3 regions of the Pseudomonas sp. FG98 genome follow, and region 1 is predicted to be linked to each of the others. Evidence: riboswitches for the same ligand, from Rfam matches in the RefSeq annotation. Region 1 holds a riboswitch; each other region holds the start of a gene.
The links. A riboswitch is a leader RNA that binds a small molecule or an ion and turns the genes downstream of it on or off. The one in region 1 is predicted to bind cobalamin.

Region 2: linked by a shared signal. The riboswitch ahead of ACODSK_RS29775 (CbtB domain-containing protein) and the one ahead of ACODSK_RS02170 (TonB-dependent receptor) in region 1 are both predicted to bind cobalamin.
Region 3: linked by a shared signal. The riboswitch ahead of cobO (cob(I)yrinic acid a,c-diamide adenosyltransferase) and the one ahead of ACODSK_RS02170 (TonB-dependent receptor) in region 1 are both predicted to bind cobalamin.

The regions. Positions count from the first base shown of each region.
Region 1 is NZ_JBMDIJ010000002.1:125,862-135,896, reverse strand. Features, by position in the region: gene ACODSK_RS02185 (pyrroloquinoline quinone-dependent dehydrogenase) at 1-1,851, shown strand, start outside; gene ACODSK_RS02180 (SDR family NAD(P)-dependent oxidoreductase) at 1,908-2,660, shown strand; gene grxB (glutaredoxin 2) at 2,695-3,327, shown strand; cobalamin riboswitch at 3,398-3,604, shown strand; gene ACODSK_RS02170 (TonB-dependent receptor) at 3,712-5,850, shown strand; gene ACODSK_RS02165 (ABC transporter ATP-binding protein) at 5,898-6,683, shown strand; gene ACODSK_RS02160 (ABC transporter substrate-binding protein) at 6,680-7,648, shown strand; gene ACODSK_RS02155 (FecCD family ABC transporter permease) at 7,645-8,649, shown strand; gene ACODSK_RS02150 (DNA/RNA helicase domain-containing protein) at 8,835-10,035, opposite strand, start outside.
Region 2 is NZ_JBMDIJ010000106.1:4,013-14,047, reverse strand. Features, by position in the region: gene ACODSK_RS29810 (gamma-glutamyl-gamma-aminobutyrate hydrolase family protein) at 1-739, opposite strand, end outside; gene hpaR (homoprotocatechuate degradation operon regulator HpaR) at 1,116-1,538, shown strand; gene ACODSK_RS29800 (hypothetical protein) at 1,716-2,012, shown strand; gene ACODSK_RS29795 (DUF1272 domain-containing protein) at 2,320-2,565, opposite strand; gene cobM (precorrin-4 C(11)-methyltransferase) at 2,635-3,381, opposite strand; gene ACODSK_RS29785 (cobalamin biosynthesis protein) at 3,411-3,836, opposite strand; gene ACODSK_RS29780 (CbtA family protein) at 3,836-4,534, opposite strand; gene ACODSK_RS29775 (CbtB domain-containing protein) at 4,546-4,734, opposite strand; cobalamin riboswitch at 4,836-5,054, opposite strand; cobalamin riboswitch at 5,111-5,319, shown strand; gene cobW (cobalamin biosynthesis protein CobW) at 5,415-6,485, shown strand; gene cobN (cobaltochelatase subunit CobN) at 6,489-10,035, shown strand, end outside.
Region 3 is NZ_JBMDIJ010000036.1:45,923-55,957, reverse strand. Features, by position in the region: gene ACODSK_RS19935 (DUF2066 domain-containing protein) at 1-982, shown strand, start outside; gene ACODSK_RS19930 (AI-2E family transporter) at 995-2,068, shown strand; gene hda (DnaA regulatory inactivator Hda) at 2,214-2,918, shown strand; gene ACODSK_RS19920 (C40 family peptidase) at 3,035-3,682, shown strand; gene ACODSK_RS19915 (C40 family peptidase) at 3,819-4,358, shown strand; gene ACODSK_RS19910 (PQQ-dependent sugar dehydrogenase) at 4,479-5,795, opposite strand; gene ACODSK_RS19905 (hypothetical protein) at 5,866-6,444, opposite strand; cobalamin riboswitch at 6,603-6,810, shown strand; gene cobO (cob(I)yrinic acid a,c-diamide adenosyltransferase) at 6,930-7,541, shown strand; gene ACODSK_RS19895 (cobyrinic acid a,c-diamide synthase CobB) at 7,538-8,833, shown strand; gene bluB (5,6-dimethylbenzimidazole synthase) at 8,830-9,480, shown strand; gene cbiB (adenosylcobinamide-phosphate synthase CbiB) at 9,477-10,035, shown strand, end outside.

The DNA of each region.
Region 1 (10,035 bases):
CACCTGGAGCGGGCGTTCGTCTATCACACCCGCGACCTGCCCAATGCCGGCGTGCGCTATTCGCCCGAGACCACGCCGCTGAAGATCGGCAACGACCTGCTGATGTGCTCGGCGAAGAACATCCTGATTTCCATCAACGCCGCGACCGGCCAGGAAAACTGGCGCCATGACCCGGGCGTTGCGGACCAGGCGATTCCCCATGCCGCCGCTTGCCGGGGCGTGGCCGTCCACACCGCCGTGCAATTGCCGGAAACGGCCCAGTGCCGCAGCCGCGTGATCGAGGCGACCCTCGATGCGCGACTGATCGCGGTCGACCTGCACACTGGCGAACCCTGCCAGGACTTCGGCCAGAACGGCGCGGTGGATCTATGGCAGGGCCTCGGCAAGAAGGTGCCCGGCTGGTATGCCGTAACGGCGCCGCCGACCATCGTCAACGGCGTGGTGGTAACCGGTGCCCAGGTTCGCGATGGCCAGGACGAAGATGCACCGTCTGGCGTGATCCGCGGCTACGATGCGCTGACCGGAAAACTAGCCTGGGCCTGGGACCTGGGCAACCCGGACAACGTCCACGGACCTGCCGAAGGCACCACCTACACCCGCGGCACGCCGAACATGTGGACTGCTGCCGTGGGTGACGAGCAACTGGGCTACGTCTACCTGCCGATCAGCAACTCGTCGATCGACTACTACGGCTCCAACCGCAGCGAGGCCGAGAACAAGTACTCGACCTCGCTGGTGGCCGTGGACGTGAAGACCGGCAAGGACGTCTGGCATTTCCAGACCATCCGCCACGACGTCTGGGACTATGACCTGGGCAGCCAGCCGACCCTGCTCGACTATCCGGGCAAGGATGGCAAGCCGGTGCCGGCGGTGCTGTTGCCGACCAAGCAGGGCGATATCTACATCCTCGATCGGGCATCCGGCGAACCGCTGACCCCGGTTGGCGAGGTCAAGGCGCCGAAGGGCGGCTCGGTGGAACCGGGGTTCCTCGCCGACAGTCAGCCGACCTCCGAATGGCACACCCTGCGCCAGGCACCGAAGACCGAAGCCGACATGTGGGGCTTCTCGCCGCTGGACCAACTGATGTGCCGGATCCAGTTCCGCCAGGCCAGTTATGAAGGCTACCTGACGCCGCCGTCGGTGGACCGTCCGTGGATCCAGTACCCCGGCTACAACGGCGGTTCGGACTGGGGCTCGGTGGCTATCGATCCGGTACGGCGCCTGCTGATCGCCAACTACAACGATATCCCCAACCTCAACCAGCTGATTCCGCGGGAGCAGGCCAACGCCATGGGGCTCAAGCCCATTTACGCGCCGAAGACGGACGAGACGGCGCTGAACAAGGCCGGCAGCAAATCGGGCAAAGGCGAGGGCGGTGCTTCGACCTACCCGCAGGTCAACGCCCCTTACGCCATCCGCGTCAATGCCGGATGGCGCAACTGGGGCACCGGCGTGCCGTGCTCGGCCCCGCCCTATGGCGGCATCCGCGCGATCAGCCTGGATACCGGCAAGACGGTCTGGGACGAACCCCTGGGCACCGCCCGGCGCAACGGTCCCTTCGGCATCCCGTCGCACCTGCCGTTGACCATCGGCCTGCCGAACAACGGTGGTGCCGTGTTGACGGCGGGTGGGCTGACCTTCATTGGCGCCGCCACCGACAATCTGTTCCGCGCCATCGACACCGCCACCGGCGAGGTGCTCTGGGAGGATGTGCTGCCGGTAGGGGCCCAGGCCAACCCGATCTCGTACGAGGTCGACGGCGAGCAGTATGTGCTGATCTCAGCGTCGGGCCATGCCTTCATGGAAACCGGAACGGGTGACGCGATCATTGCGTACAAGCTGCGCAAGTAGACAGCCCGACGGCGCTGTACAGCGCCGTCGTGGACCCTGCCAAGAGGAGATAGATGATGGATCTGGGCTTGAAGGACAAGCGCGTGCTGGTCAGCGGCGCTTCACGCGGGATCGGGCGCGCGATCGTGCAACTGTTTCTCGATGAGGGCGCACAGGTCGAATTCTGTGCCCGCGGTGTTTCCGGCGTGGAGGCGGCAGGTGCCGCGTTCGGCGCGCGGGCCTTCGGCACTGCCGTGGATGTGACCCACCCGCAGCAGATCGCCGAGTGGGTGGGTGCGGCTGCCGAGCGCATGGGCGGGCTCGATATCGTCGTCCCCAATGTCAGTGCCCTGGCCGGTGGCGAAGACCTCGACACCTGGCGCAGGGCGTTCGACACCGACCTGCTGGGCAGCGCCGCGATGGTCAAGGCGGCGTTGCCAGCGCTGCGCCAGTCGGCTGCAGCGTCGATCGTGCTGATCTCCAGTGTCTCGGGCCGCGAAGTCGACCAGTTCGCCGAGCCCTACGGCATCCTCAAGGCCGCGTTGCTGCACTACGGTAAAACCCTGTCGGCGCGTCATGCCGGTGACGGTATTCGGGTGAATAGCGTGTCCCCCGGCAACGTCTACTTCCCCGATGGGGTCTGGGGCGATATCGAACGCGAGCAGCCGGAAACCTTCGCCAGGTGCCTGGCGGAAAATCCTCTCGGACGCATGGCCACGCCCTTGGAGGTGGCCAGGGCCGTGGTCTTCCTCGCCAGTCCGGCGGCCAGTTTCACCACCGGTACCAACCTGCTCGTCGATGGCGGGCTGACCCGTGGGGTGCAGTTCTGAACGGCAACGGGGTAACGACATGCAAGGACCTGCGATGAAGCTGTACATCTACGAGCACTGCCCGTTCTGCACCCGTGCGCGAATGATCTTCGGGCTCAAGGCAATGCTCGTCGACCTTGAGGTCATCATGGAGGGCGACGCCGAAACGCCGCTAAGTCTTATCGGCAAAAAGGCCGTGCCGATCCTCCAACGGGAGGACGGTACGCATATGGGGGAGAGCCTGGACATCGTTCGTTATGTCGACTCTTTCGTTCCGTCGGTGCTTACGGCGCCTCGCGACGAATCGCTCGATACCTGGGTGAAGCAGGTATGGGCGTCTGCGCTCAAGCTGTTCATTCCACGTTTCGTCAACGGCGACTTTGCCGAGCTTGCCACGGCCCAGGCGCGGGAGGCCTATCGCTTGCGCGAGGAGCAGGCCTTCGGCGATCTTCAAGCCTTGCGCGAGGCCACCCCGGAGCTGCTGGTCGAGGTCAACCAGCGACTGCAAGAGCTGGCGCCGTTGCTGGATCAACGCACGGCCCTGGGCATCAACGACATCACCTTGTGGCCGGTGTTGCGGTCATTGTCGATTACCAGAGGACTCGAGTTCCCGCCTGCTGTGCTGGATTACATGCAGCGAATCGGCGCACGGTGTGGGGTGCCGATGCTGTTTTCGCAGCAGTCCTGAGGCTGTTTTCAACGGGAGACTGCGCGCTCCCGGGCCGATCTCTGCTTGACGTAGCGGCACTTTGATGGTCATCTGCGCGCCTGTTTCAGGTGCCCCCTGCCGCCGTGCATGGGGTGAAACGGGAAGCCGGTTCGTCATCGCGTGATGATCAGTCCGGCGCTGCCCCCGCAACGGTATGCGAGCGAAGCGTTCAAAACGCCACTGTGACTTGTCATGGGAAGGCGAACGCTTCACGACCCTCGCGAGCCCGGAGACCGGCCTGAAGCATCGATAGGCAACCCGCGGTGGGCGGGCGCAGGCCGGTTTTGGTAGGCGCGTGCGCCTGCAATCTCCTGTGCGTTTTTCCCTCCGGGCTTCTTCCATTCCTGCTTCAAGTGGAACGACATGTCCCGTAATTCGTTGTTCAGTTGTTCGCCAGGCACGCTGCTGCGTGCAAGCCTGGTGCCCTGTGTTTTCCTTTCCATCTCCGCTCAGGCCGCCGAGGCCGACAAACCACTGGCGCTGCCTGCGACGGACATCACCGACGTCGCCGAGCAAAGTCCGCAGCCAGATCTGCACACCCCGAGCACCAGCGGCTCGCGCCTGAACCTGACGCCGCTGGAGACGCCCGCCAGCGTCACCAGCATCGGCTCGGAGCAGATCCTCAAACGCAACAACGCCACGGTGCAGGACGCCGTCACCCGCTCCCCCGGCATCACCTTCATCGGCTCCCCCGGCAACGGCGGCACAGCGCTGTCGGCCCGCGGTTTCACCGGGCACAGCTCGACCATGCAGCTGTACGACGGCACCCGCCTGTACGTCGGCGCCGGCACGGTGACCTTCCCGGTGGACACCTGGTCGGTCGAGCGCATCGATGTGCTGCGCGGCCCGGCGTCGGTGCTGTATGGCGAAGGCGCCACCGGCGCGGTGATCAACGTGGTGCCGAAGAAGCCGTTCGAGGGCGAGATCCGCAACCATGTGCGTTTCGGCTATGGCTCCGACGACCGTCGGCAGATGGCCCTGGACAGCGGCGGCTCGCTGACCGACACCCTGAGCTACCGCCTCAACCTGAACAAGCTGGCCAGCAATGGCTGGGTCGACCGTGGCGACTCGCAAAGCCTGGCCATCAGCGGCTCGCTGCATTGGCAGGCCAACGACGACCTGGCTTTCACCCTCAGCCATGACTACGGCGACCAGGACCCGCAACGCTACTTCGGCACGCCGTTGGTGAACGGGCATTTCCGCGAATCGCTGCGCGACCACAACTACAACGTCGACAACGCCGAAGTGCGCTACAACGACCAGTCCACGCGTCTGGTCACCGATTGGCAGATCAACGACAACCTCAGCGCCAGCAACCAGCTGTACTTCCTCAAGGTCCAGCGCCGCTGGCGCAATGCCGAAACCTACACCTGGCAGCCGGGCGACCTGGTCGAGCGCAGCGACTTCATCAGCATCAAGCAGACCCAGGAGCAGATCGGCGATCGCCAGACGTTCACCCTGCAGCACTCTCTGTTCGGCCTGGACAGCCAGACCGTGGTCGGCACCGACTACAACTCGATCCGCTTCGTGCGCAAGCATGACTTCGGCAATACCCTGAGCGATACCGTGCCGCTGGCCGGCTCCGGTGGCGGCGAGTACATCAGCGACGACCCGTACCGTTCCCGCGAGGCCAACCAGGCCCGGCAGTTCTCGCTGTTCGCGGAAAACCGCACCCAGCTCAGCGAGCGCCTGTCGCTGATCACCGGCGTGCGCCGCGACCAGGTGCATCTGGACCGCGACAACCTGGACAACGACACCCGCACCGATCGCAGCCTGTCCGGCGACAACTGGCGCGCAGGCCTGGTGCTCGCCGTCACCGAGGACCTGTCGCTCTACGGTCAGCACGCCACCAGCACCGAAGGCGTGAGCAACCTGCTGACCCTCAATCCCGCCCAGCAACAATGGGACCTGAGCACGGCCAGGCAGACCGAAGTCGGCATCAAGCAGATGCTCCCCGAGGGACGCGGGGAATGGACCCTGGCGGCCTACCACATCGTCAAGAAGAAGCTGCTCAGCACCGATCCGGCCAACCCGACCGTGCAGCAGCAAATTGGCCAGCAGAGCTCGGACGGTATCGAGGCCACCCTGGAACTGCGCCTGCCCTACGACGTACAGTTGTCGGCCAACGCGGCCTGGGTGCGGGCAGAGTTCGACGAGTTCGCCAGTGGCAGCAACGACTACTCCGGCAACCGCCCGACCAACGTACCGCGCCGTTCCGCCAATCTGTGGCTGAGCAAGGACTTCGACCAGCGCTTCAGTGCCGGTGCCGGTGCGCGCTATGTCGACAGCCGCTACGGCGACAACGCCAACACCGTCGAGGTGGCGGGCTACACCGTGGTCGACGCCAACTTCGACTGGCACGTGCAGAAGGACCTGACCCTCGGCCTGCAATTGAACAACCTGTTCGACCGTCAGTACGCTACCACCACCAGCAACAATGGCCGGCAGTGGTACCTGGGCGAACCGCGTTCGTTCTTCGTCACCGCCGACTACAGCTTCTGACCCTGTCGCACCGGCCCCCTGGCCGGTGCCTGCTCAAGGTGTACCGCATGACAAGCCTGAACATCGAAGCGCTGGACTGGACCCTTCGACAACGCGGGCAAGCGCCACGGCCGCTGTTGCAGGACATTGACCTGCAAGTGGAGCAGGGCGAGTTCGTCGGGCTGATCGGCCCCAATGGCAGCGGCAAGAGCAGCCTGCTGCGCTGCGCCTATCGCTTCACCGAACCGAGCGCAGGGCGCGTCCTGCTCGGCGCCGATGATCTCTGGCAGCGCCCGGCGCGCTGGTGCGCGCAGCGTATCGCCGTGGTGCTCCAGGAGTTTCCCGACGAGTTCGGCCTGAGCGTGCGCGATGTGGTCGCCATGGGCCTGGCGCCGCACAAGGGACTGTTCGACGGCGACACCGCCGAGGACCAGCAGCAGGTCAGCCAGGTACTCGGCCGGGTCGGGCTGGCAGCGCAAGATACCCAGACCTTCGCCACCCTGTCCGGCGGCGAGAAACAACGGGTACTGCTGGCGCGGGCGCTGGTGCAGGCGCCCGAGCTGCTGATCCTCGACGAACCGACCAACCACCTCGACCCGCGCTATCAACTGGAGCTGCTCCAGCATCTGCGTGGCCTCGACCTCAGCGTGGTAGCCAGCTTCCACGACCTGAATCTGGCCGCCGCTTTCTGTGACCGGCTGTACGTGATCGATGGCGGGCGCATCGTCGCCGCCGGCACGCCACAGCAGGTCTTGACCCCGGCCTTGCTCAAGCAGGTTTTCGGCGTCGATGCCCTGGTCGACCCGCACCCGCTGCATCCCTATCCGCGCATCACCTGGATTACCCACCCATGAGCTTTCGCTACCTGATCGGCCTGCTGTCGATCGTCCTCGCGCTGCCCGCCATGGCCAGCGACTACCCGGTGCACGTGCGCAGTTGCGAGCGCGACGTCACCTTCACCCAGGCCCCGCAGCGGGTCGTGGTGCACGACGTGAACATGACCGCCATGCTCCTGCACCTCGGCCTGCGCCAGCAAATCATCGGCTACACCGGCTTCACCCGCAGCAAGCACCGCGACGCCTGGATCGACCAGGCCCTGGAGGGCGTGCCGCAACTGGCCAGCCAGTACCCGTCGCTGGAAACGCTGCTGGCGGCCGATACCCAGCTGTTCTTCGCCGGCTGGAACTACGGCATGCAGGTCGGCGGCCCGGTGACGCCGGCCACCCTCGCGCCGTTCGATATCCCGGTGTACGAACTGAGCGAGTCCTGCTCCTGGGTGATGCCGCAACAGCGCGCCAGCCTGGAGGACGTCTACCGTGACCTGGAAAATCTGGGGCGGATTTTCTCGGTCGAGGCGCAGGCACAGACGCTGGTCGCGCAGATGCGCGCTCGGGTCGGTGCCGTCAGCCACGCCGTCGCCCGAGTGCAGCAGCATCCGCGGGTGTTCCTCTATGACAGTGGCGAAGACCGTCCCATGACCTCGGGCCGCCTGGGCATGCCCCAGGCGTTGATCGAGGCGGCGGGCGGGCGCAACGTGATGGACGATGTGTCCGCCAGCTGGACCCATGTCAACTGGGAGAGCGTGGTCGAGCGCGATCCTGAAGTGATCGTCATCGTCGACTATGGTCCGCGTAGCTGGCAGCAGAAGCGCGATTTCCTCCTTCAGCAGCCGGCGTTGAAAGACGTCCGCGCCATTCGTGAGCAGCGCTTCATCGTGCTCTCGTACTTGCAGGTGACGCCGTCGGTGGAAAATGCGCAGGCTGTCGAAACCCTCGCCCGCGGTTGGTACCCCGATCTGCTGTCAGGCGTTGATCCATGACCGGCACCTATCGCTGGCTGATCGCGGCGCTGATCCTGGTGCTGCTGGTGTCGTGCCTGAGCGCCCTGGCCTTTGGTCCTGCGTCGGTGCCCTTGGCCCATGTGGCGGGCATCGTCGGCCAGCAACTGGGGATGGACCTCGGTGGCGGGTGGACCCGCAGCCAGGCGCAGATCGTCTGGGTGATCCGTGCGCCACGGGTGATCCTCGGCGCGCTGGTCGGCGCCGGCCTTGCCATGGTCGGCACCGCGTTGCAGGCGGTGACGCGCAACCCGCTGGCCGATCCGCACCTGCTCGGGGTCAGCTCCGGAGCGGCCCTGGGCGCGGTGCTGGTAATCCTCTACCTGGGCGAGTTCATCGGCGTGTTCAGCTTGCCACTGGCGGCCTTCGCCGGCGCGGCGGGGGGCATGCTGCTGGTCATCGCCGTGGCCCGACGCAGCGGACGCATGGACAGCGATCGCTTGTTGCTGGCGGGGGTGGCCGTGTCGTTCGTGCTGATGGCCCTGGTCAACCTGCTGCTGTACACCGGCGACCAGCATGCGGCGACGTCGGTGGTGTTCTGGATGCTGGGCGGCCTGGGCGCGGCGCGCTGGGAGGTGATCTGGTTGCCGGCGCTGTGCGTGCTGGCGGGGCTGTTTGTCCTGCGCATCCTCGGGCGTGGACTGAACGCGCTGATGAGTGGCGAGCAGACGGCGGTCAGCCTCGGCTTCAATGGCAAGCGCCTGCGCTTGCAGGTGTTTGTCTGCACCTCGTTGCTGACCGGCGTGCTGGTCTCGCTCAGTGGCGCCATCGGCTTTGTCGGCCTGATCGTCCCGCATATCGCCCGGGCGCTGGTGGGCGCGGAAAACCGTCGGCTGATTCCGGTCAGCGCGCTGCTTGGGGCGATCTTCCTGGTCTGGGTGGATGTGGCCGCGCGTACCTTGATCGCGCCGCAGGATTTGCCGATCGGCATCGCCACGGCAGCGCTGGGTGGGGTGTTCTTTATTCTGTTGTTGAGGCGCTGAACGTCGGAGCGATCCCTGTGGGAGCGGGTTTACCGGAACGCCGGACCGCCGCGATTACGATGGTGGCATCACCTACGCCATCGCGGGTAAACCCGCTCCCACAGGGTCCGCGCCGCTCTTAGACCTGTTCTCTGCGCGACGGCGCAGCCTGAAAGGCTGGGCGGACTCCCACAGGGTGCCAAGCCTCAATCCGAAGTGTGTAGTGACCTTTGGCCCTGGGGAGACGCCGTCAGGACCCTGACAAACTCCCCAACCACCTTGTACCGGGACAGCAAGTCTTCCTTCAACTCGATCGGTTCGAAGCTGCTGTCGGACGAGCGTGGCAGCAACTGGATCTTTTCATGGTGCCAGCCGTGCTCGTCTTCCACTTTGACACTGCGATATTCCTTGACCGTGTAATGCGCACCGTCCGCGTCATCCCACAGCTCCACCAGGACGATCTTGCCGTTGCGACTGCCGCCGCGCTCGACGCGGAACAGGCAGATCGCTCCGTCGGGAATGATGCTGTTCATCGACTCCCCGTGCACTTCGCAGGCGAAGCAGGTGCTGTCCAGCGGGACAGGCGCCTCCACGGCGATCCAGCTTGTTTGCTCGGCGTTCTGGGCTTCACTGAAGCCACCTGCCGCCGCTCGCAGGTCGTACAGCGGCACTGAATTCACATAGGGCACGAGCTTCAACGGTTCACGAACCGGCGGCAGCGGGCGATGCGCAGGCAGATGCTCGGCCAGGTAGTCGCGCAGCTCCGGGTTGCAGGCGTAGACGAAGGTCCCGCGGATACCCCGGAGCATGATGGTCTTGTAGATATTGAGGATGTACTGCTTGAGTTCGCCGGGCTGCTTGATGCCGTTCTTGCCGTTGCGGTCGAAATAGCGGCGCGCATCGATGGTGATTTCGCCGCGCGCCTTGTCGTAGCCGATCTCGTTGCCAAAGATGATCGCTGCGTAGTTCAGGTCGTAGCCCTGCGTGGTGTGGATGCAGCCGACCTCCAGCTCGGAGTTCCTGGCGTTGATCCAGTCGCTGTTGGTGCTGTTCCAGCGCAGCTTCTGGTCTTCGATCTCGATGTCGAACGCATCCTTGTTCTTCTGCGAAATCCACGGCCATGAATAACCGGCAATCATGCGTGACAGGCCGAATTGCCGGTTTCTTTCCTGGGTGACCCGGACCATGTCGCTGATCGAGTCGAACAGTACCAGCTCGTAGTTTTTCGGCGAGAACTTCGGCTTGCCGCTGCGTCGGACGTTGAGCAGCTCATCGAGGAAATTTACATAGGGATTGCCCGCACGCACGCGGAACTGCGACAGCAGTGTCTGTACCTGTGTCGTGGCCAGGGCCTTGAGCCGGGAAAAGTCCTCGGCATTGGCATCCGACGGTTTGATCGACTGGCTG
Region 2 (10,035 bases), on a different contig from region 1:
ACATCCGGACCGAATCCGGGTTCTTCGCCGCTTGCCATTCCGGGTGCCATTGCACGGCGAACAGGAACGGCGACAGGCTCGGTGCGTGGATCGCTTCGACCAGGCCGTCCTCGGCATGGGCCAGCGCTTCGACGCCATCGCCCAGGGTTTTCAGGCCCTGGCCGTGCAGCGAGTTGACGCGGATCTCGTCGCTTTGCAGCAGCTCCTGCAGCCAGCTGCCTGGCTTCAGGCGCACGCTATGGGAGGCGGCGTACTGCACGTCCACCGGATCGTCCGGGTTTTCCCGGTGGTCGTTAAAGCCCGGTTCGGCGTAGACCTTCTGGTAGATGTCGCCACCCAGGGCCACGTTGATTTCCTGCATGCCGCGGCAGATGCCGAAGATCGGCAGGCCACGGGCGATCGCCAGTTGTACCAGCGGCAGGTCGAAGAGGTCGCGGTCGCGGTCCTGGGCCTTGCCCGGGGTCTGGTTTTCCTGGCCATAGAGGGCCGGGTCGATATTGCTCCCGGCGCCGGTCAGGTACACGCCGTCGGCCATGTCCAGATATTGTTCGAGGTCATCGACGCCGCAGCAGGTCGGCACCATGACCGGGACGCAGCCGGCATGCTCCACCAGCGGCACGATGTACTTGTGGGTCATCACCTGGTAGTCGTGACCCTTGCGCTCTTGAGTGCCCATGGTCATCAGGACCACGGGTTTGCGGGATTTCTGATTCTTATTGCCAATGTTGCTGTTGGGCATATGTCACCTTGGGACAGGCGCAGCCTGTCATTGTTGTGCAGGCGCGCCGGTCTCGACCTGGCGCTGCCTGGGGTTTCGAGCACTGCCGGGATGCACGCGAAGGTCTGGTCCCGGTCGAAACCTGCCGCATAGCTTGCCAGAGCCGTTAAATATATCAAGCGGATTCATTCGTTCGTGTGCGTATTTTTTGACGTGAAACCTGCGATTTATCGTTTAACTGCCTGAAATGGTGGGCGTAAATGTGACGTATAACGGACGTGCTAGTTCATTATATTTAACGAATCTGGCGACACCTGGAGCGGCGTCCTACAGTGACCCTTGCGGCCCGAAAGCCCGGCTCTTAAGCTGCGCAATCACCGTTGATATCAGTCTGACCATGCCGAAACCAAGACCCTCCCTGACCCTCACCCTGTTGCAAGCCCGGGAAGCCGCCATGGCCTTCTTCCGGCCCTCCCTCAACGAACATGGCCTGACCGAACAGCAATGGCGGGTGATCCGCATCCTGCGCCAGCAGGGCGAGCTGGAAAGCCATCAACTGGCGGAGCTGGCGTGCATCCTCAAGCCCAGCATGACCGGAGTGCTCAGCCGCCTGGAGCGTGATGGCCTGGTACGACGCAAGAAATCCAGCAGCGACCAGCGCCGGGTCTTCGTCGGCCTGACCGAGCAGGGCCAGCAGTGCTTCATCGCCATGAGCGAGGACATGGAGCGCAACTACCAGCGCATCCTCGAGCAGTTCGGCGATGACAAACTCCAGGCATTGCTGGGGTTGCTCAACGAGTTGAAGAACGTCAAGCCCTGAGCCGGGCTGTGGCACGTTATTCGCGCAAGTAAAAAGTCCTACATATACTGTCGGATATCCGCCACAGCTTGTCGTCGTCGGTCGGACCTCGACGCCTCAATGCCCGTTGGTAGTGCCGTATCCGCAGTAGCCCGCACCCGAGGCGTTCTTGCCAGACGCTAAAGAGAGGCTATTGCGATGGATATTGTCAGTCTGATCGTGCAGATCGTCAGTGGTGTGGTAGGCGGCAACGCGGCGGGGTTGAGCAAGGAGGGCATGGGGCCGCTGCTCAATTCCATTCTCGGCGGGGTGGGTGGCGTGGTGGTTGGGCAGATCCTGGCCCATCTCACTGGCGATCAGTCACTGGCCGAAGCGGGGGCGGCGGGTTCCCTCGATATCCCGGCGATTATCAGCAGCGTGATCGGCGGTGGTGCCGGTGGTGCGGTGCTGACCTGGGTGGTGGGCTTCATCAAGAGCAAGATGCAGACCCATTGATGTGAGCGCTATCGCCGGCAAGCCGGCTCCCACAGTGATCTTGCCGGGCACAAGGCCCATGGTTGGCACATAACCCTGTGGGAGCCGGCCCAGCCTTTCAGGCTGCGCTGTCGCGCAGAGAACAGGTCTAAAAGCGACGCGGTCCCTGTGGGAGCGGGTTTACCCGCGATTACGATGGCGTCGGTGATGCCACCATCGTAATCGCGGGTAAACCCGCCCCCATAAATACCTGCAAAATCAATAAGTTATGTGTTGTTCTATGAGAGCCGGCTTGCCGGCGATAGGGCCATCCGTTGCAACACAGATTTCAGTGCGTCACACACCCCTCGACCTTCACCGTACGCTGTGTGGTCGCCGGGTTCTTCGCCAGCTTCTCGCCCACTCGCGCCGGCCGCGGTTGCAGTTCGCCGCCGCAGTTCGGGCATTTGCCCTTGAGCGTGTCCTGCGCGCAGTCGCGGCAATAGGTGCATTCGAACGAACAGATCATCGCGTCACGGCTGTCGCCCGGCAGTGGTGTGGCACAGCATTCGCAGCAAGGACGAAGTTCCAGCATCGGGGGAAATCCTTTCTTGGGTGGTGGTTGCGCTACTGTGCAGGCGCAGTGATGGCAATGCAATACGCCTCAGGGCCGGTACAGGTGGGCATGTCCGGCGCGGTACAGCGCTGACTCGCTGAAGCTGTCGGCGGCCAGCACCCGGCCAACAAGAATCAGTGCGGTGCGCCGGAATCCCTTGGCAGCACTCAGCTCGACGATATCGTCCAGCGTTCCCAGCACCCAGTCCTGATCCGGCCAGGTCGCACGATGGACCACGGCGATCGGGCAGTCGCCGCCGTAGTGCGGGCGCAACTCCTCGACGATCCGTGGCAGATGACGCACCCCCAGGTGGATTGCCATGGTGGTCTGGTGGCTGGCCAGGCTGGCCAGGGCTTCGCCTTGCGGCATGGGTGACGAATCGGCGAAGCGGGTGAGGATCACGCTCTGGGCGATATCCGGCAGGGTCAGTTCGCAGCCGAGCAGGGCGGCGCTGGCAGCAGTGGCGGTGACGCCGGGGATGATCTGGTAGGGAATGCCCAATGCGCGCAGGTGGCGGATCTGCTCGCCGATGGCGCCGTACAGGCTGGGGTCGCCGCTGTGCACACGGGCCACGTCCTGGCCTTTGTCGTGCGCCTCGCGGATGGCCTTGATGATCTGCTCCAGGTGCAGTTCGGCACTGTTGATCAGGGTCTCGGCGTTGTGGCCTTCGAGCACCGCAGTGGGCACCAGGGAGCCGGCATAGATGATCACCGGGCACTGGCGGATCAGGCGCTGGCCCTTGACGGTGATCAGCTCCGGATCGCCGGGGCCGGCACCGATGAAATAAACGGTCATGAGAGGTCTCGCGAAGGCAGGGTGGCGAATTATCCGCCAGAAGCAGGGATCCAGGCCAATGCCAGGGTCATCTCGTCGCGCACGATGCGTTCGACCCGCAGTTGCGCCGTACCACCGCCCAGTCGCTCGGCCAGGGCCAGGGCACTGCTTTCCGCCACGCCATAACACCCGCTATGGCGGAAGGTGATCGCGGAACGATGGCTAAGACGCGGGGCGAACGAGGCCAGTTCGATGGCGCTGAAGAAGTGCAGGGGCAGGGCGAGGTCGCTGGCCAGTTGCAGCAGCCCGCTTTCACCGCGCTTGAGGTCGATGCTGGCCAGGCCGACCAGGGCACTGAAGGGCATGTTGCGCGACTGCATCACATCCCGCAGCAGCCCGGCCAGTTCACTGGCCGGGACGCCTCGACGGCAGCCCAGCCCGGCGTACAGCGGTGCCACGCCGGGCGGGACGGCCATCAGGCAGCTTGGCGCCGGTACAGCCAGGCGCTGATCAGGCCCAGGGCCAGCCAGAAGCCGGCATTGGTCAGCAGCGAAGCAACGATGAACTGCGATTCCAGGGCTTCCGGGGCCAGGCTTTCATGGACCTCCGGTTGCGGCGCGCCGATCACGTGGGGGATCACCAGCAGGGCCAGTCCGGCAGCCTTGAGCACCCAGTTGCCGGCGAACACCATCAGCGCCAGGCCGACGGCGGTGGCGGCAGCGGTACCTACCCACCAGAACTGGCGCTGGGCCAGATCGGCGGCAGCGGTGCCCGGCAACTCCGGTGGCAGGCCGAGGTTCGGCGCCAGGCAGAACACGGCGAAACCGCCCAGTCCCCAGAGCGCGCCGACGCCGACGCTGCCAGGGTTGCGCAGGGTGTACATGGCTGCCAGCAGCAGGGCGAAGCCCACCGCGACGACCAGGTTGCCGCCGGTGGTGGACAGCACGCGCTGCCAGCCATCTTCCGGCGACCAGGCTTCTGCGTCGTGGTGATGACCTTCGCCGGCCGCAGCGGCATCGGCGTGTTCGTGCTCATGAGCGGCGGCCGGGGCCGAGTTTTCGTAGGTTTCCGCCTTGAGGATCAGCGGCGCGACCCAGAAACTCTGCAGCAGGGTCAGCAACAGCGCGGCCAGCAGACCGGTAAAGCCCGCAGTGCGAGCGATGCGAGTGAACATGCGGTCAGGCCTCAGTGGCAGGGGAAGGCGGCGCTGTGGCGGGTGTCGTGGGCGGCGTTGTGCACCGCTTCGATATGCGAGAAGCCGGCGAAGTAGACCAGGCACAGGCCCAGGACCGAGGCGCTGACGGCAGCGACGATGCGCTGGCTGAGGGTCGTGGAGGTGCTGCTGGCGTGGCTGGCGGTGCTGGTGATGGGCATGGCGCTTTCCTCTGGGGGTGTTGTCCTGGCAACGGGCAAGCGCGAAGAACTCCCGGGCGCAAGGCGCCGAGGAGTTGCAACATCGCCCGCCCACCGCGGGTTTGGTCAAATCGGTCTTGGGCCGGTCTCCGGGCTTGCAAGGGGTTGATTACCACGGCGTCTCCTTCCCATGCCGGACTGCTGGCACAGTGGATCAGACGCTTTCCTTGCCTACCGTTGCGGGGGCAGCACCGGATTTGTCAGACCTGCAAGGTCGCGACGTACCGGTTTCCCGTTTCACCTTTTGTAATAAAAAAGGCACCCAAACGAATCGCGCTAGGAAATCACGCGCGTTGACATCCGTCAATACAGCGGTTGACCGCCCTTCGGGCACTGCGTAGCCTTGCCGCTTCGAGGTTCTCCGGCCCTGCAAGACGAGTGTCGGAGCTAAGACGGGAACGCGGTACCAAGCCGCGGCTGCCCCCGCAACTGTAAGCGCTGAGCCCATCGACCATTGCCACTGCCGATATATAAGGCGGGAAGGCGTCGATGGCGTCCCCGGGACACCGCGCGAGCCAGGAGACCTGCCTCGAACAGATTGCACATTAACCGGGCGGGGTGATCCGGTGGCGAACGCGTCCAGACCGCAAGGTCCGTGGCAGCCGTCCCCCATGCCCGCCATCCTGCCAAGGGCATCCGACATGAAAACACTGGCCAAACTCCCCGTTACCATCGTTACCGGCTTCCTCGGCTCGGGTAAGACCACCCTGCTGCGGCACATGCTGGACAACGCCAATGGCCGCCGTATCGCGGTGATCGTCAACGAATTCGGCGAACTGGGCATCGACGGTGAAATCCTCAAGCAATGCAGCATCGGCTGCACCGAGGAAGAGGCCAACGGCCGTGTCTACGAACTGGCCAACGGCTGCCTGTGCTGCACCGTCCAGGAAGAGTTCTTCCCGGTGATGCGCGAGCTGGTGGCGCGCCGTGGCGACCTTGACCAGATCCTGATCGAAACCAGCGGCCTGGCCCTGCCCAAACCCCTGGTCCAGGCCTTCCAATGGCCGGAAATCCGCAACGCCTGCACCGTCGACGCAGTGATCACCGTGGTCGACAGCCCGGCCGTGGCTGCCGGCACCTTCGCCGCCTTCCCGGAGCAGGTCGATGCCCAGCGCAAACTGGACCCGAACCTCGACCACGAGTCGCCGCTGCATGAACTGTTCGCTGACCAACTGGCCAGCGCCGACCTGGTGATCCTCAACAAGGCCGACCTGATCGCCCCCGAGGCCCTGGCCGCAGTGCGCGCCGAAGTGCAGGAAGAACTGCCGCCGGCAGTGAAGGTGATCGAAGCCAGCAAGGGCGTGCTGCCCTTGGAAGTGCTGCTGGGCCTCGGTGCCGAGTCGGAAGCCCACATCGATGGCCGCCGCACCCACCATGATTCCCACCATGACGGCGATGATGACCACGACGATCACGATCACGACGCCTTCGACTCCATCTCCCTCGACCTGCCCGAGGCCGACGAAGCCCTGCTGCTGGACGCCCTGACCCAGCTGGTGGTGGACACCGGCATCCTGCGGGTCAAGGGCTTCGCGGCGATCCCCGGCAAGCCGATGCGCCTGCTGATCCAGGGCGTGGGCACGCGCTTCGACAAGCACTTCGACCGCGCCTGGCGCAGTGATGAGGCACGCATTACCCGCCTGGTGCTGATCGGCCAGGACCTCGATGCCGTGGCCCTGGAAGCCCGCCTGCGCGCTGCCTTGGGCGCCTGATCCATGCACCTGCTGCGGACCCAGCCCGGCGGCTTCGTGCCGGACGACAGCATTGCCGATCTCGGCCAGACCCCGGCCGAGCTGGTGATTCTCTGCAGCGGTGACTCGCACCTGGCGCTGCTCGCGGAAACCGCCCGCGAGCTGCCGGAGGATTACCCCAGCCTGCGTCTGGCCAACCCCATGCAGGTGCAGAACCACGCCTCGGTCGATTTGTACATCGACGAGGTGCTGCGTCATGCCAAGGTGATCCTGGTGTCGCTGCATGGCGGTATCGGTTACTGGCGCTACGGTGTCGAGCAACTGGTCGAGCTGGCCGCCCGTGGCGTGCAACTGATCCTGGTCCCGGGCGACGACCGCCCGGACCCGGAGCTGAGCAGCCTGGGCAGTGTGACCGGCGAGCAGGCCGAGCGCCTCTGGCACTTCCTGCGTCAGGGCGGCAAGGCCAATGCCCTGAATCTGTTCAACTGCCTCGCCAGTCTCTGGCTGGGGCGCGATTACCCCTGGGACGAGCCCCGGCAACTGCCGCGTACCAGCCTGTATCACCCGCGTCATGCCGAGGCCGGACTGGCCGAGTGGCGTGGCGACTGGCAGCCCGGCCGGCCGGTGGTGCCGATCCTGTTCTACCGCTCCCATCTGCAGGCGGCCAACACCGGCTTTATCGATGTGTTCTGCCAGCGTCTTGACGGCGCCGGGCTCAATCCGCTGCCGATCGCCGTGGCCAGCCTCAAGGAAGCTGGTTGTCTGGCCCAGGTCGAGGCGTGGCTGGATGAAACCGCCGCCGCGCTGATCATCAACACCACCGGCTTCGCCCAGTCCAGCCCGGAACAGCCCCATCTGCGTCCGTTCCGCCGCGATATCCCGGTGTTGCAGGCTATCTGCGCCCAGGACAACGAACCCGGCTGGCAGGCCAGCGAGCAGGGCCTCGGCGCTCGCGACCTGGCCATGCATATCGCCTTGCCGGAGCTGGACGGGCGCATCATCACCCGGCCGATCAGCTTCAAGGACCTGGCCTGGCGCAGCGAGCGCAGCCAGTCCGACGTGGTTTGCTACCGGCCGCAGCCGGAGCGCATGGACTTCGTCGCCGAACTGGCGCGGCGCTGGTGCGAACTGGCGCGCCTGCCGAATTCGCAGAAGCGCGTGGCCCTGGTGCTGGCCAACTATCCGACCCGCGACGGGCGTATCGGCAATGGCGTCGGCCTGGATACCCCGGCGGCGGCGCTGAATATCCTCCGTGCGTTAAAGGCGCAGGATTATCCGGTCGGTGATCTGCCGGACAGCGGTACGCAACTGATCCATGACCTGCTCGGCGGTGTCAGCAACGACCTCGACAGCCTCGACCAGCGCCCGTGCATGCAAAGCATGGCGCTGGACGATTACCTGGCGGCCTTCGCCCAATTGCCCGAAACCAACCAGCGGGCGGTGCGCGAGCGCTGGGGCGAGCCGCAGCAGGACCCGATGTTCCGTGGCGGGCGGATGATGGTGGCCGGCCTGCGCCTGGGCCTGACCTTCGTCGGCATCCAGCCGGCGCGGGGTTATCAGCTCGACCAGAGCGCGGTCTACCACGACCCCGACCTGGTGCCGCCCCATGGCTACCTGGCCTTCTATTTCTGGCTGCGTCATGGCTTTGCCGCCGATGCGCAGATCCATGTCGGCAAGCACGGCAACCTGGAGTGGCTGCCGGGCAAGGGCGTCGGCCTGTCGGCGCAGTGCTGGCCGGACGCCTTGATCGGGCCCTTGCCGAATATCTATCCGTTCATCGTCAATGACCCGGGCGAGGGCGCCCAGGCCAAACGGCGCACCCAGGCGGTGATCATCGATCACCTGATGCCACCGCTGACCCGCGCCGAAACCTATGGCCCGCTGCGCAACCTGGAGCGCCTGGCCGACGAATACTACGAAGCGCAACTGCTCGATCCGCGGCGCGCCGTGGAATTGCAGAAAGAGATCCTGCAACTGGTGCGCGACAACCATATCGACCGCGAATTGCAACTCGACGGCGCGCTGGACGATGCGGCGGTGTGGCTGCCGCGGCTGGACACCTACCTCTGCGACCTCAAGGAGTCGCAGATCCGCGATGGCCTGCATGTGTTCGGCGAATCGCCGGTCGGCCGGCTGCGGATCGATACCCTGGCAGCGTTGCTGCGGGTCGCCCGTGGCGATGGCCGTGGCGCCAATGCCAGCCTGCCACGGGCGCTGGCGCGGGCCATGGGCCTGGGCTTCGATCCGCTGGACTGTGATCTGGGCGAGGCCTGGCAGGGATTGCGTCCTGCGTCGCTGGCGGACCTGGACTGCGGTCCGTGGCGTACCGCCGGGGATACCCGCGAGCGCCTGGAAATCTTCGCGACGCAACTGATCGAACGGACCCTGGCTGGCGAGCCGGCAGTGCCGAGCGAGCCGGCCTGGGACGAGGTCCTCGCCGTGCTCGACGCTCTACGCGAGCGGGTTGCACCGCAACTGGACGGTTGCGGCGCTGCAGAAATGCACGGCGTGCTGTCCGCCCTGGACGGCCGTTTCGTCCCTGCCGGGCCCAGCGGGGCGCCGAGTCGCGGGCGTCTCGATGTGCTGCCCACCGGGCGCAACTTCTATACCGTCGATGTGCGCAATCTGCCCACGGCTACGGCCTGGCGCCTGGGCTTCACCTCGGCCAGCCTGATTCTCGAACGCCATTTGCAGGATCACGGCGACCACCTGCGCCAGCTCGGCCTGTCGGTCTGGGGCACGGCGACCATGCGCACCGGCGGCGACGATATCGCCCAGGCCATGGCCCTGATGGGCGTGCGCCCGGTGTGGGCGGCGGGCAGTCATCGGGTCGACGACTTCGAGATCCTGCCCCTGAGCCTGCTCGATCGACCGCGGGTCGACGTGACCCTGCGGGTGTCCGGCTTCTTCCGCGATGCCTTCGGCAACCTGATCAAGCTGTTCGATGCCGCCGTGCATGCGGTGGCGGCGCTGGATGAGCCGGAAGACATGAATCCCCTGGCGGCGCGGGTGCGCAGCGAGCGTGCCGAGCTGCTGGCCAGCGGCCTGGATGAAGAGCAGGCGCGGCGCCAGGCTGGTTGGCGGGTGTTCGGCTCCAAGCCCGGGGCCTACGGCGCCGGGGTGCAGAACGCCATCGACGGCCGCCTGTGGCACAGCCGCGAGGACCTGGCCGAGGTCTACCTCAACCACGGCGGCTATGCCTATGGCGGTGCCGACGAGGGCACCGAGGCCCGTGGTCATTTCGCCCGGCGCCTGGGCCAGGTCCAGGCCGTGCTGCAAAACCAGGACAACCATGAGCACGACCTGCTCGATTCCAACGACTACTACCAGTTCCAGGGCGGCATGCTCGCGGCGGTGGAAAGCCTTGGCGGCAGTAGCGTCGCCAGCTATCACGGCGACCATAGCCAGCCGGAGCGTCCGCGCATCCGCACCCTGAAGGAAGAGCTGAACCGGGTGATCCGTGCCCGGGCGCTGAACCCGAAGTGGATCGACGGGGTCAAGCGCCACGGCTACAAGGGCGCCTTCGAGCTGGCGGCGACGGTAGACAACCTGTTCGCCTTCGACGCCACCA
Region 3 (10,035 bases), on a different contig from region 1:
CTCCGGCTTGTACCAGGTCCGCGAACCGGTGGCCGGGCAGGGTACCGAGGCCCGCACCCAGGCCACCCAGGCGGCGCTGGATACCCTGGTCCTGCGCCTCACCGGCGATCCCAAGGCGCCGCAGAACCCCGGGCTTGCCGAGCTGCGCAAGGACCCGCAGCAGATCATCAGCCAGTTCGGCTTCGAGGCCGGTCCGCCGGAGACCCTGCTGGTGGACTTCGACCCCGGCAGCACCGAGCGCGCCCTGCGCAAGGCCGGCCTGGCCCTGTGGGGCAGCAACCGTCCGGCGATCCTCGGCTGGTGGTTGAACGACAGCACCGAAGGCTCGAACCTGGTCGGCGACGGCCAGAGCGGCGCCGAGGTGCTGCGCCGTGCCGCCCAGCACCGCGGCCTGCCGCTGCGCCTGCCGCTGGGCGACCTGGAAGAACAACTGGTGGCCAATGCGAAGAACCTCGAAGGCACCGACCCGTCGCCGTTGCAGGCCGCCTCCGGCCGCTATGGCGCCGATGCCCTGCTGGCGGTGCACGCCAGCGAAGCCGATGGCAAGTGGAACGGCACCTGGCGCCTGTGGCTGGGCGACCAGCGCGAGCAGGGCAAGGTCGAGGGCGCCGACCAGGCTGCCATTGCCGATGCAGTGATGCTCGCGGTCAGCCAGCGCCTGGCGCCGCGCTTCGTCGCCAAGCCGGGGGCGAGCAGCGAACAGCTGATCCAGGTCCAGGGCATGAACCTGGAGCGTTATGCCGAGCTGGGTCGGGTCCTGGAGCCGTTCGGCGGCCGGGTCAGCGAAGTGCAGGGCGACCAGATGACCTGGAAGGCCACTGGCAGCGCCGATCAGCTGCGCGCCCAACTGGGCCTGGCGAAGCTGCAGGAACTGCCGGCCGACGCCGCGCCGGTTGCCCCGCCAGCGCCGCCTGCCGAGCCCGGTGCCACCGCTCCGGCCCCGGCTCCCGCGCCGTTCACCGGCCTGCGCTTTCGCTGGTAAGGAGCCGTCGCGATGATCGATGTACGCCGCTGGATGTGGCCGGGCGCGCTGCTGTTGCTGGCGTTCCTTCTTTATTTACTGCACGGCATTCTCTCGCCGTTCCTGGTGGGGATCCTCCTGGCCTACCTGGGCGATCCGCTGGTGGATCGCCTGGAACGCATGGGGCTGTCGCGTACCGCCGGCGTCGCGGTGGTCTTCGCCCTGTTCAGCCTGATCCTGCTGGCGATGCTGCTGGTGCTGATCCCGATGCTGGCCAAGCAGTTGGTGCGCCTGTACGAAGTGGCGCCGCAGATGCTCGACTGGCTGCAACATGTGGCGCTGCCGTGGGTCCAGGTCAAGCTGGGACTGGCCGATGGCTTCTGGAAGTTCGACAAGGTCAAGGCCGCGATCAGTGCCCATATGGGCCAGACCACCGACATCGTCGGCATGGTGCTGTCCCAGGTCACCGCGTCCGGGCTGGCCCTGGTCGGCTGGCTGGCCAACCTGGTGCTGATCCCGGTGGTGGGCTTCTACCTGCTGCGCGACTGGGACCTGATGATCGCCAAGCTGCGCAGCCTGCTGCCGCGCCAGCGCGAGCCGCAGGTGGTGGAGCTGGCAGGGGAGTGTCACGAGGTGCTGGGGGCGTTCGTCCGTGGCCAGTTGCTGGTGATGCTGGCGCTGGGCGTGATCTACGCCGCCGGGCTGATGCTGGTGGGGCTGGAACTGGGCCTGCTGATCGGCCTGCTGGCGGGGCTGGCGGCCATCGTGCCGTACATGGGCTTCATCATCGGCATCGGCGCGGCAATGGTGGCGGGGCTGTTCCAGTTCGGTGGCGATCTGTATCCGTTGCTGGGTATCGCGGCGGTATTCATGGTCGGCCAGGCGCTCGAAGGCATGGTCCTGACCCCGCTGCTGGTCGGCGACCGCATCGGCCTGCACCCGGTGGCAGTGATCTTCGCCATCCTCGCCGGCGGCGAACTGTTCGGTTTCACCGGGGTGCTCCTGGCCTTGCCGGCGGCAGCAGTGATCATGGTGCTGCTGCGACATGTGCATGATTTCTATAAGAAGTCGGATATGTATGGCGAGGACATCGATCCGCAGCTCTGAGTAATGGCCAGAGGCTTGCATCGGCTTTCAGTGCAGGTGCAAGCCTTTGATTTCCCTCGCTCATTGTGCCGCCGTCGCCACGGGTATAGACTTTGCAAACTTTTACCAAGGGCCCTTTGCGGTTCTTCGCAACCGCCCAGCCAGCATGAAACCGATCCAGTTGCCCCTGGGTGTGCGTCTGCGCGATGACGCCACCTTCATCAACTACTATCCGGGTGCCAACGCCGCAGCATTGGGCTACGTCGAGCGACTCTGCGAAGCCGACGCCGGCTGGACCGAAAGCCTGATCTATCTGTGGGGCAAGCAGGGGGTCGGACGTACCCATCTGTTGCAGGCCGCCTGCCTGCGTTTCGAGCAACTGGGCGAGCCCGCCGTCTACCTGCCGCTGGCGCAACTCCTCGATCGTGGTGTCGAACTGCTGGATCATCTCGAGCAGTACGAACTGGTGTGCCTCGACGACCTGCATGTGATCGCCGGCAAGCCGGAGTGGGAAGAGGCGATGTTCCATCTGTTCAATCGCCTGCGTGACAGTGGCCGGCGCCTGCTCCTGGCGGCGTCCGCCTCGCCGCGGGAACTGCCGATCAAGCTGCCCGACCTGAAATCGCGGCTGACCATGGCGCTGATCTTCCAGATGCGCGCCCTGTCCGACGAAGACAAGCTGCGTGCCCTGCAATTGCGTGCCTCGCGCCGCGGCCTGCACCTGACCGACGAAGTCGGCCACTTCATCCTGACTCGCGGCACCCGCAGCATGAGCGCACTGTTCGACCTGCTGGAGCGCCTCGACCAGGCCTCACTGCAGGAAAAACGCAAGCTCACCATCCCCTTTTTGAAAGAAACTTTGGGCTGGTAACAGGCGTCCTTGAGCCACATCACGTAAAAGTCACATTTTTTTCGATTGAATTTGCAAATCGAATCGATAGAAGGCATAGTCGCGGCTTCTTCCAAATTCAAGACACGGTCGTGCCCATGCTGAATCGCTTCGCACCCCTCGTGCCCCTCGCACTCGTGACGCTGCTTTTTGGCTGCGCGGCTCATAGCCCGGCCCCTCAGCAGCAGGATCACTACTCCGTTTCCGCCAAGTCCGCCACCAAGTCCTCCACCGTCGCCGATGCCTCGGTGTTCGAAGAAGAGCTGGCGACCGAGCAGGATCTGGAAGCCTTCTCCAGCAGCAAGTCCTACCAGTTGCCAGCCCTGGCCGACAGCATCCTCGAGCGCGGCATGTCGCTGATCGGTACCCGCTACCGCTTCGGTGGCACCTCCGAGCAGTCGGGCTTCGATTGCAGCGGCTTCATCGGTTATCTGTTCCGCGAGGAAGCTGGCATGAACCTGCCGCGTTCGACCCGCGAGATGATCAACGTGGATGCCCCGCTGGTATCGCGCAACAACCTCAAGCCGGGTGACCTGCTGTTCTTCAGCACCAACGGCCGCGGTCGCGTCAGCCACGCCGGCATCTACCTCGGCGACAACCAGTTCATCCACTCCAGCAGCCGCCGCAGCGGTGGTGTGCGGATCGACAGCCTGGGTGATCGCTACTGGAGCAAGACCTTCATCGAAGCCAAGCGCGCACTCGCCATGGCTCCGGCGGCACCAGTGGAAACGCTTTCGCGCAACTAAACGAATCGCGCAGGTGTCAGACACACGGCGACTATGCTGAAAAGCTAGTCGCCGTGCGTGTTTACAGAAAACGTCTAATCTAGTTTCTCACCACTTTTCCGGCCCCGCGCCGGGCACCTTCAGACAGGATGTTCTGATGAAGACGATGATGGCGCGTAGTGCGGTATTGTCCTTGGCGGCACTGCTCGGTGCCTGCTCCAGCCACGCCCCGACCCCGCCCCAGGTGGTTCAGCCGGCGTATGTTCCTGCCCAGATCACCTACTCGCCAGCCGCTGACGACGTGCTTTTCCGCGCCCTTGGCCTGGTCGGCACGCCGTATCGCTGGGGCGGCAACACGCCGGATTCCGGATTCGATTGCAGCGGCCTGATCAGCTACGTGTATCGCGATGCTGCGGGCATTTCCCTGCCGCGCTCGACCCGCGAGATGATCGTCATGCGCGCGCCGGATGTGCAGCGCGATGCCCTGCAATCGGGTGATGTGGTGTTCTTTGCGACGAACGGCGCCAGCCAGGTCAACCATGCCGGTATCTACGTCGGCGAAGGGCGCTTCGTCCATGCGCCTTCCACTGGCGGCACGGTGCGCCTGGACTATCTGTCGAACAACTACTGGCAGAAGTCCTACCTGAATGCCAAGCGGGTGCTGCTGGCGCCTTCGCATCTGGCGCATAACCCATAAAGGTCCAGTGGGGCTGATGGCCTCATCGCCGGCAACGCCGGCTCCCACAGGGATTGCGTGCACCGCTAAACCTGTGGGAGCCGGCGTTGCCGGCGATGAGGCCAGTACAGACAACCACCATCAACGGGCCTTGCTCACCCGCCAAACCACATTCCCCACATCATCCGCCACCAGCACCCCGCCACGCTGGTCGGTCACCACGCCCACCGGCCGCCCCATGGCCTTGCCCTCGTCATTCAGAAAGCCGGTCAACAGGTCGATCGGTTTGCCCGCCGGCTTGCCTTCGCTACTGAACGGCACGAACAGCACCTTGTAGCCACTGTGCGGCTTGCGGTTCCACGAGCCGTGCTGGCCGATGAACGCACCTTGGTCGAACGGCGGCGGCAGCGCCCCGGCCTCGGCGAAGGCCAGCCCCAGCGAGGCGGTGTGCGGCCCGACCGCATAGTCGGGGGCAATGGCTTTAGCCACCATATCCGGGTCCTGCGGTTGCACCCGCACATCCACATGCTGGCCGTAATAGCTGTAGGGCCAGCCATAGAAGGCGCCGTCCCTGACCGAGGTGATGTAGTCCGGCACCAGGTCGCTGCCGATCTCGTCCCGTTCATTTACCGCCGTCCACAGCTGTCCACTGTGCGGCTCCCAGGCCAGGCCGTTGGGATTGCGCAGGCCGGAGGCGAAGATCCGGTGCTGGCCGGTCGCCGGGTCCACTTCCCAGATCGCCGCCCGGTCCTTCTCCTTGTCCATGCCGTTCTCGGCGACATTGCTGTTGGAACCGACGGTCACGTAGAGCTTGCTGCCGTCGCGGCTGGCGATGACGTTCTTGGTCCAGTGATGATTCAGCGGGCCGCCCGGCAACTCGGTGACGGACTCGCCCGACCCGTTCAGCGACGTGGCGCCGTCCTGGTACTTGAAGCGCAGCAAGCGATCGGTGTCGGCGACATACAGGTCGTTGCCCACCAGGGTCATGCCGAATGGCGAGTTGAGGTCCTTGAGAAATACCGTGCGGGTTTCCGCCACGCCGTCCTTGTCGGCGTCCCTCAGTAAAGTGATGCGGTTGGCGCTGGGCACCCCGGCGCCGGCCTTGGCCATGACCTTGTTCATCACCCAGCCGCGAATGCCCTTGCTGTCCTCGGGTTTCTCCGGTGCATTGCTTTCCGCCACCAGCACGTCGCCATTGGGCAGTACGTAAAGCCAGCGCGGATGGTCCAGGCCGTTGGCGAAGGCCATCACCTGGGTGCCTTGGGCAGCCTTGGGCTTGCCGCCATCGGGCCAGCCTACTGCGGGGGCGATGTTCACCGTCGGGATCAGGGTCTTGTTCGGCTCGGGCAACTGCGGCGTCGAGCCGCTGCCGTCTGTGACCTGGAGGCGGGCCGATTCGCCACAGGCGGTCAGGCCGGTAGTGATGGCCAGCAGGATGGCGATGCGCAGGGAAGGCATGGGTGACTCCTCGGGAGAACGGGTCCTAAGGAGTCAGAGGCAATGCGGCGAAGGGAGGTTCAATCCCTGATCAGGCCTGCTTCAGCAGCAGTGCCACTCCCGGATAATACTGGCCCACCTCGTCATGCAGCTTCCGATAGCCATACGGGAAGCACCAGGCAATGGCGCAGGCGGTATGTTTCTGCAGGTCGTCCACCAGGTCCTGCAACTCCTCCGGGCTGGCATGCTGGCCCAGCTTGCAGGGACTGGCGAACAGCGCAGCGATCTTCAACTGGCTGGGATAGGCGATCGCCTTGGCCGCCAGCGCGGTCTCCTGCAAGGCCACGCTCAGATCCAGGCGCCCGACCTTCGGCCAGCGTTGCTCGGCATGCAGGTAAGCTGATTCCTCCTTGCTGGCGATCAACAGATCGCAGCGCGCGCCGCGTTCGCCTTCATCGCGCTGCTTCTTGCTCTGGTAGCTCTGCAAGGTGACCAGCTCGGCCTGCCAGAGCGCCGCCGAGAGCATGCCAAGGTTGGCTTGCTGCCCCTGCCAGTGGGGGCCTTCGTTGTCCCCCAGGGTCTGGTTGAAGCGCTCGATGCATTCCCCCCAGCGCTCCAGCGCCGGGCGCAGGAACTCAAGACGGGGGTTGTTGATGATCAGACCTTGCATGCTGCTCTCCTTCGTAATTGTTGTACGAGCTACAGCGACAGCGGACGACTATGGCAATGTGATATCACTCGGTTGGAGTACGGCACAACATGAAAGTTGCGCCGTTGGTCGCAATGTGATCGGCGTCTCCAATTGACGCTCCGGGCCCAACCCTCTAACCTTCGCGACTTGTTTCAGGTGCCCTGTGAGCGCAAGTTCGACCGGGTGAAACAGGGAAGCCGGTGCGATGCCGGCGCTGCCCCCGCAACGGTAGATGAGTGCAGACCGCGCATGGCCACTGGGTTCCACACCCGGGAAGGCGCCCGGTCGGGATCGTCAGGCGATCCGCTCATGAGCCCGGAGACCGGCCTGCAAACAGTCAACGGCATCACGGCGGGTGGTGCGCGGTTTTCCGGGCTACGCGCCTGGTGTCTGCGCTTTCCTCCGTGCCCCCATCCCTTCAGCTGTCGCTCATGCCAGGCGCCAGCGGCCCGCGGAGACCCCCGATGAGCGAATCCCCCGAACGTGACGAACGCCACCTGGCGCGCATGCAGCGCAAGAAGGCGGTAATCGACGAGCGTATCGCCAATGCCCCCAACGAATGCGGCCTGCTGCTGGTGCTCAGCGGCAATGGCAAGGGCAAGAGCAGTTCGGCCTTCGGCATGCTCGCCCGGGCTCTCGGCCATGGCATGCAATGCGGCGTGGTGCAGTTCATCAAGGGCCGCAATGCCACCGGCGAGGAACTGTTCTTCCGCCGTTTCCCCGAGCAGGTGCGCTACCACGTGATGGGCGAGGGCTTCACCTGGGAGACCCAGGACCGCCAGCGCGATATCGCTGCGGCCGAAGCGGCGTGGGAAGTGTCCCGGCAACTGCTGCGCGACCCGTCCATCCAGTTCGTGGTCCTCGATGAGCTGAACATCGCCCTCAAGCACGGCTACCTCGACCTCGATACGGTGCTCGGCGACCTTCAAACCCGTCCGCCGATGCAGCATGTGATCGTCACCGGTCGCGGTGCCAAGGAAGAGATGATCGAGCTGGCCGACACCGTCACCGAGATGGGCATGGTCAAGCACGCGTTCCAGGCCGGCATCCGCGCGCAGAAGGGCGTCGAACTATGAGCGACACCCGGCATTGCCCGGCGGTGCTGATCGCCGCGCCGGCTTCCGGCCAGGGCAAGACCACCGTCACCGCAGCCCTGGCCCGCCTGCATCGCAACCAGGGGCGCAAGGTCCGGGTGTTCAAGTGCGGACCGGACTTTCTCGATCCGATGATTCTCGAACGGGCCAGCGGCGCGCCGGTGTACCAGCTCGACCTGTGGATGGTCGGCGCCGAGGAAAGCCGGCGCCTGCTCTGGGAAGCGGCGGGAGAGGCCGACCTGATTCTCATCGAGGGAGTCATGGGGCTGTTCGACGGCACGCCCTCCAGTGCCGATCTGGCCCGCCACTTCGGCGTGCCGGTGCTGGCGGTGATCGACGGCACGGCGATGGCCCAGACCTTCGGCGCCCTGGCGCTGGGGCTGGCGCGTTATCAACCTGACCTGCCGTTCGCCGGCGTGCTGGCCAACCGGGTTGGCTCGCTGCGCCATGCGCAATTGCTCGAAGGCAGCCTCACTGAAGGCCTGCGCTGGTACGGCGGGCTGTCGCGGGAAACCGGCATCGAGCTGCCGAGCCGCCATCTGGGCCTGGTCCAGGCCAGCGAACTGACCGATCTTGATCTGCGCCTCGATGCCGCAGCCAAGGCCCTGGGTGACAGTTGCCAGTCCGCCTTGCCGCCGCCGGTGGCCTTCGAGCAGCCGGCGCCGCGGGTGATCGAGCGCAAGCTGCAAGGCGTGCGCATCGCCGTAGCCCGTGACGAAGCCTGTGCCTTCACCTATGGCGCCAGCCTCGACCTGCTGCGCGAGATGGGCGCCGAGCTGAGCTTCTTCTCGCCGATCCATGATCGCGAACTGCCGGACGCCGACAGCCTGTACCTGCCCGGCGGCTACCCGGAACTGCACCACCATGCGCTGTCGGCCAACACCGCGATGCTGGCGGCGATCCGCGCCCATCACCAGGCCGGCAAGCCGCTGCTGGCCGAATGCGGCGGCATGCTCTACCTGCTCGATGCGCTGACCGATGTCGCCGGCGAGCGCGCCGAACTGGCCGGCCTGCTGCCGGGCGAGGCGGTGATGCAGAAGCGTCTGGCGGCCCTGGCCCTGCAGGCGGTCGAATTGCCGGAAGGCACCCTGCGCGGCCACACCTATCACCACTCGCTGACCAGCACCGAGCTGGAGCCGATCGCCCGCGGCCAGAGCCCCAACGGCGGGCGCGGCGCGGAAGCGGTGTACCGCATCGGCCGCCTGACCGCCTCCTACGTGCATTTCTATTTCCCTTCCAACCCCGCTGCGACGGCGGCGCTGCTGGCGCCATGAGCGAACACGCCTACAGTGCTGCCGAGCGCGCGGCGATCTACCGGGCCATCGGCGAGCGCCGCGACATGCGCCACTTCAGCGGCGGCGAGGTGGCCCCCGAGCTGCTGGCGCGGCTGCTGGAGGCGGCGCACCAGGCGCCCAGCGTCGGCCTGATGCAGCCCTGGCGCTTTATCCGCATCACCCGCCGCGACCTGCGTCAGCGCATCCGGGCGCTGGTGGAAGACGAACGCCTGCGCACCGCCGAAGCCCTCGGCCAGCGCTCCGACGAGTTCATGCAGCTCAAGGTCGAAGGCATCAACGACTGCGCCGAATTACTGGTGGCCGCGCTGATGGACAAACGCGAGGCGCATATCTTCGGCCGTCGCACCCTGCCGGAAATGGACCTCGCCTCGCTGTCCTGCGCGATCCAGAATCTCTGGCTGGCGGCTCGCAGCGAGGGGCTGGGCATGGGCTGGGTGTCGCTGTTCGATCCGCAGGCCCTGGCCGAGCTGTTGCATATGCCGGCAGGTGCCAAGCCGCTGGCGATCCTCTGCCTGGGCCCGGTGCAGGCGTTCTATCCGGCGCCGATGCTGGCGCTGGAGGGCTGGACCACGCCGCGGCCGCTGGCCGACATGCTGTTTGAAAACCACTGGGGAGAAAGCGAATGAGTGTGGCCTTGCTGACCGTGGCCGGAGTGGCGCTGGACGCGCTGCTGGGCGAGCCGCGGCGCTGGCATCCGCTGGTGGCCTTCGGCAATTTCGCCGGACGCCTGGAGCAGCGTTTCAATGCCGGCGGGCGCGGCTGGCGCAGCCATGGCGTCAGCGCCTGGTTCCTCGCCGTGATCCCGTTGACCCTGCTGGTCACGGCGTTGTCCTGGCTGCCTTATATCGGCTGGCTGGTGGAGATCATCGCGCTGTACTGCGCCCTCGGCCTGCGCAGCCTGGGCGAGCATGTGCAGCCGGTGGCCGATGCCTTGCGCGGCGGCGACCTGGATGAAGCGCGCAAGCGCGTCGGCTATCTGGTCAGCCGGGAAACCGCCGAGCTGGATGAAACCGCCGTGGCCCGCGCCGCTACCGAGTCGGTGCTGGAGAACGGCAGCGATGCAGTGTTCGCCGCGCTGTTCTGGTTTGCCATCGCCGGTGCTCCCGGTGTGGTGCTCTACCGCCTGAGCAACACCCTGGATGCCATGTGGGGCTACCGCAACGAACGCTTCGAGCGCTTCG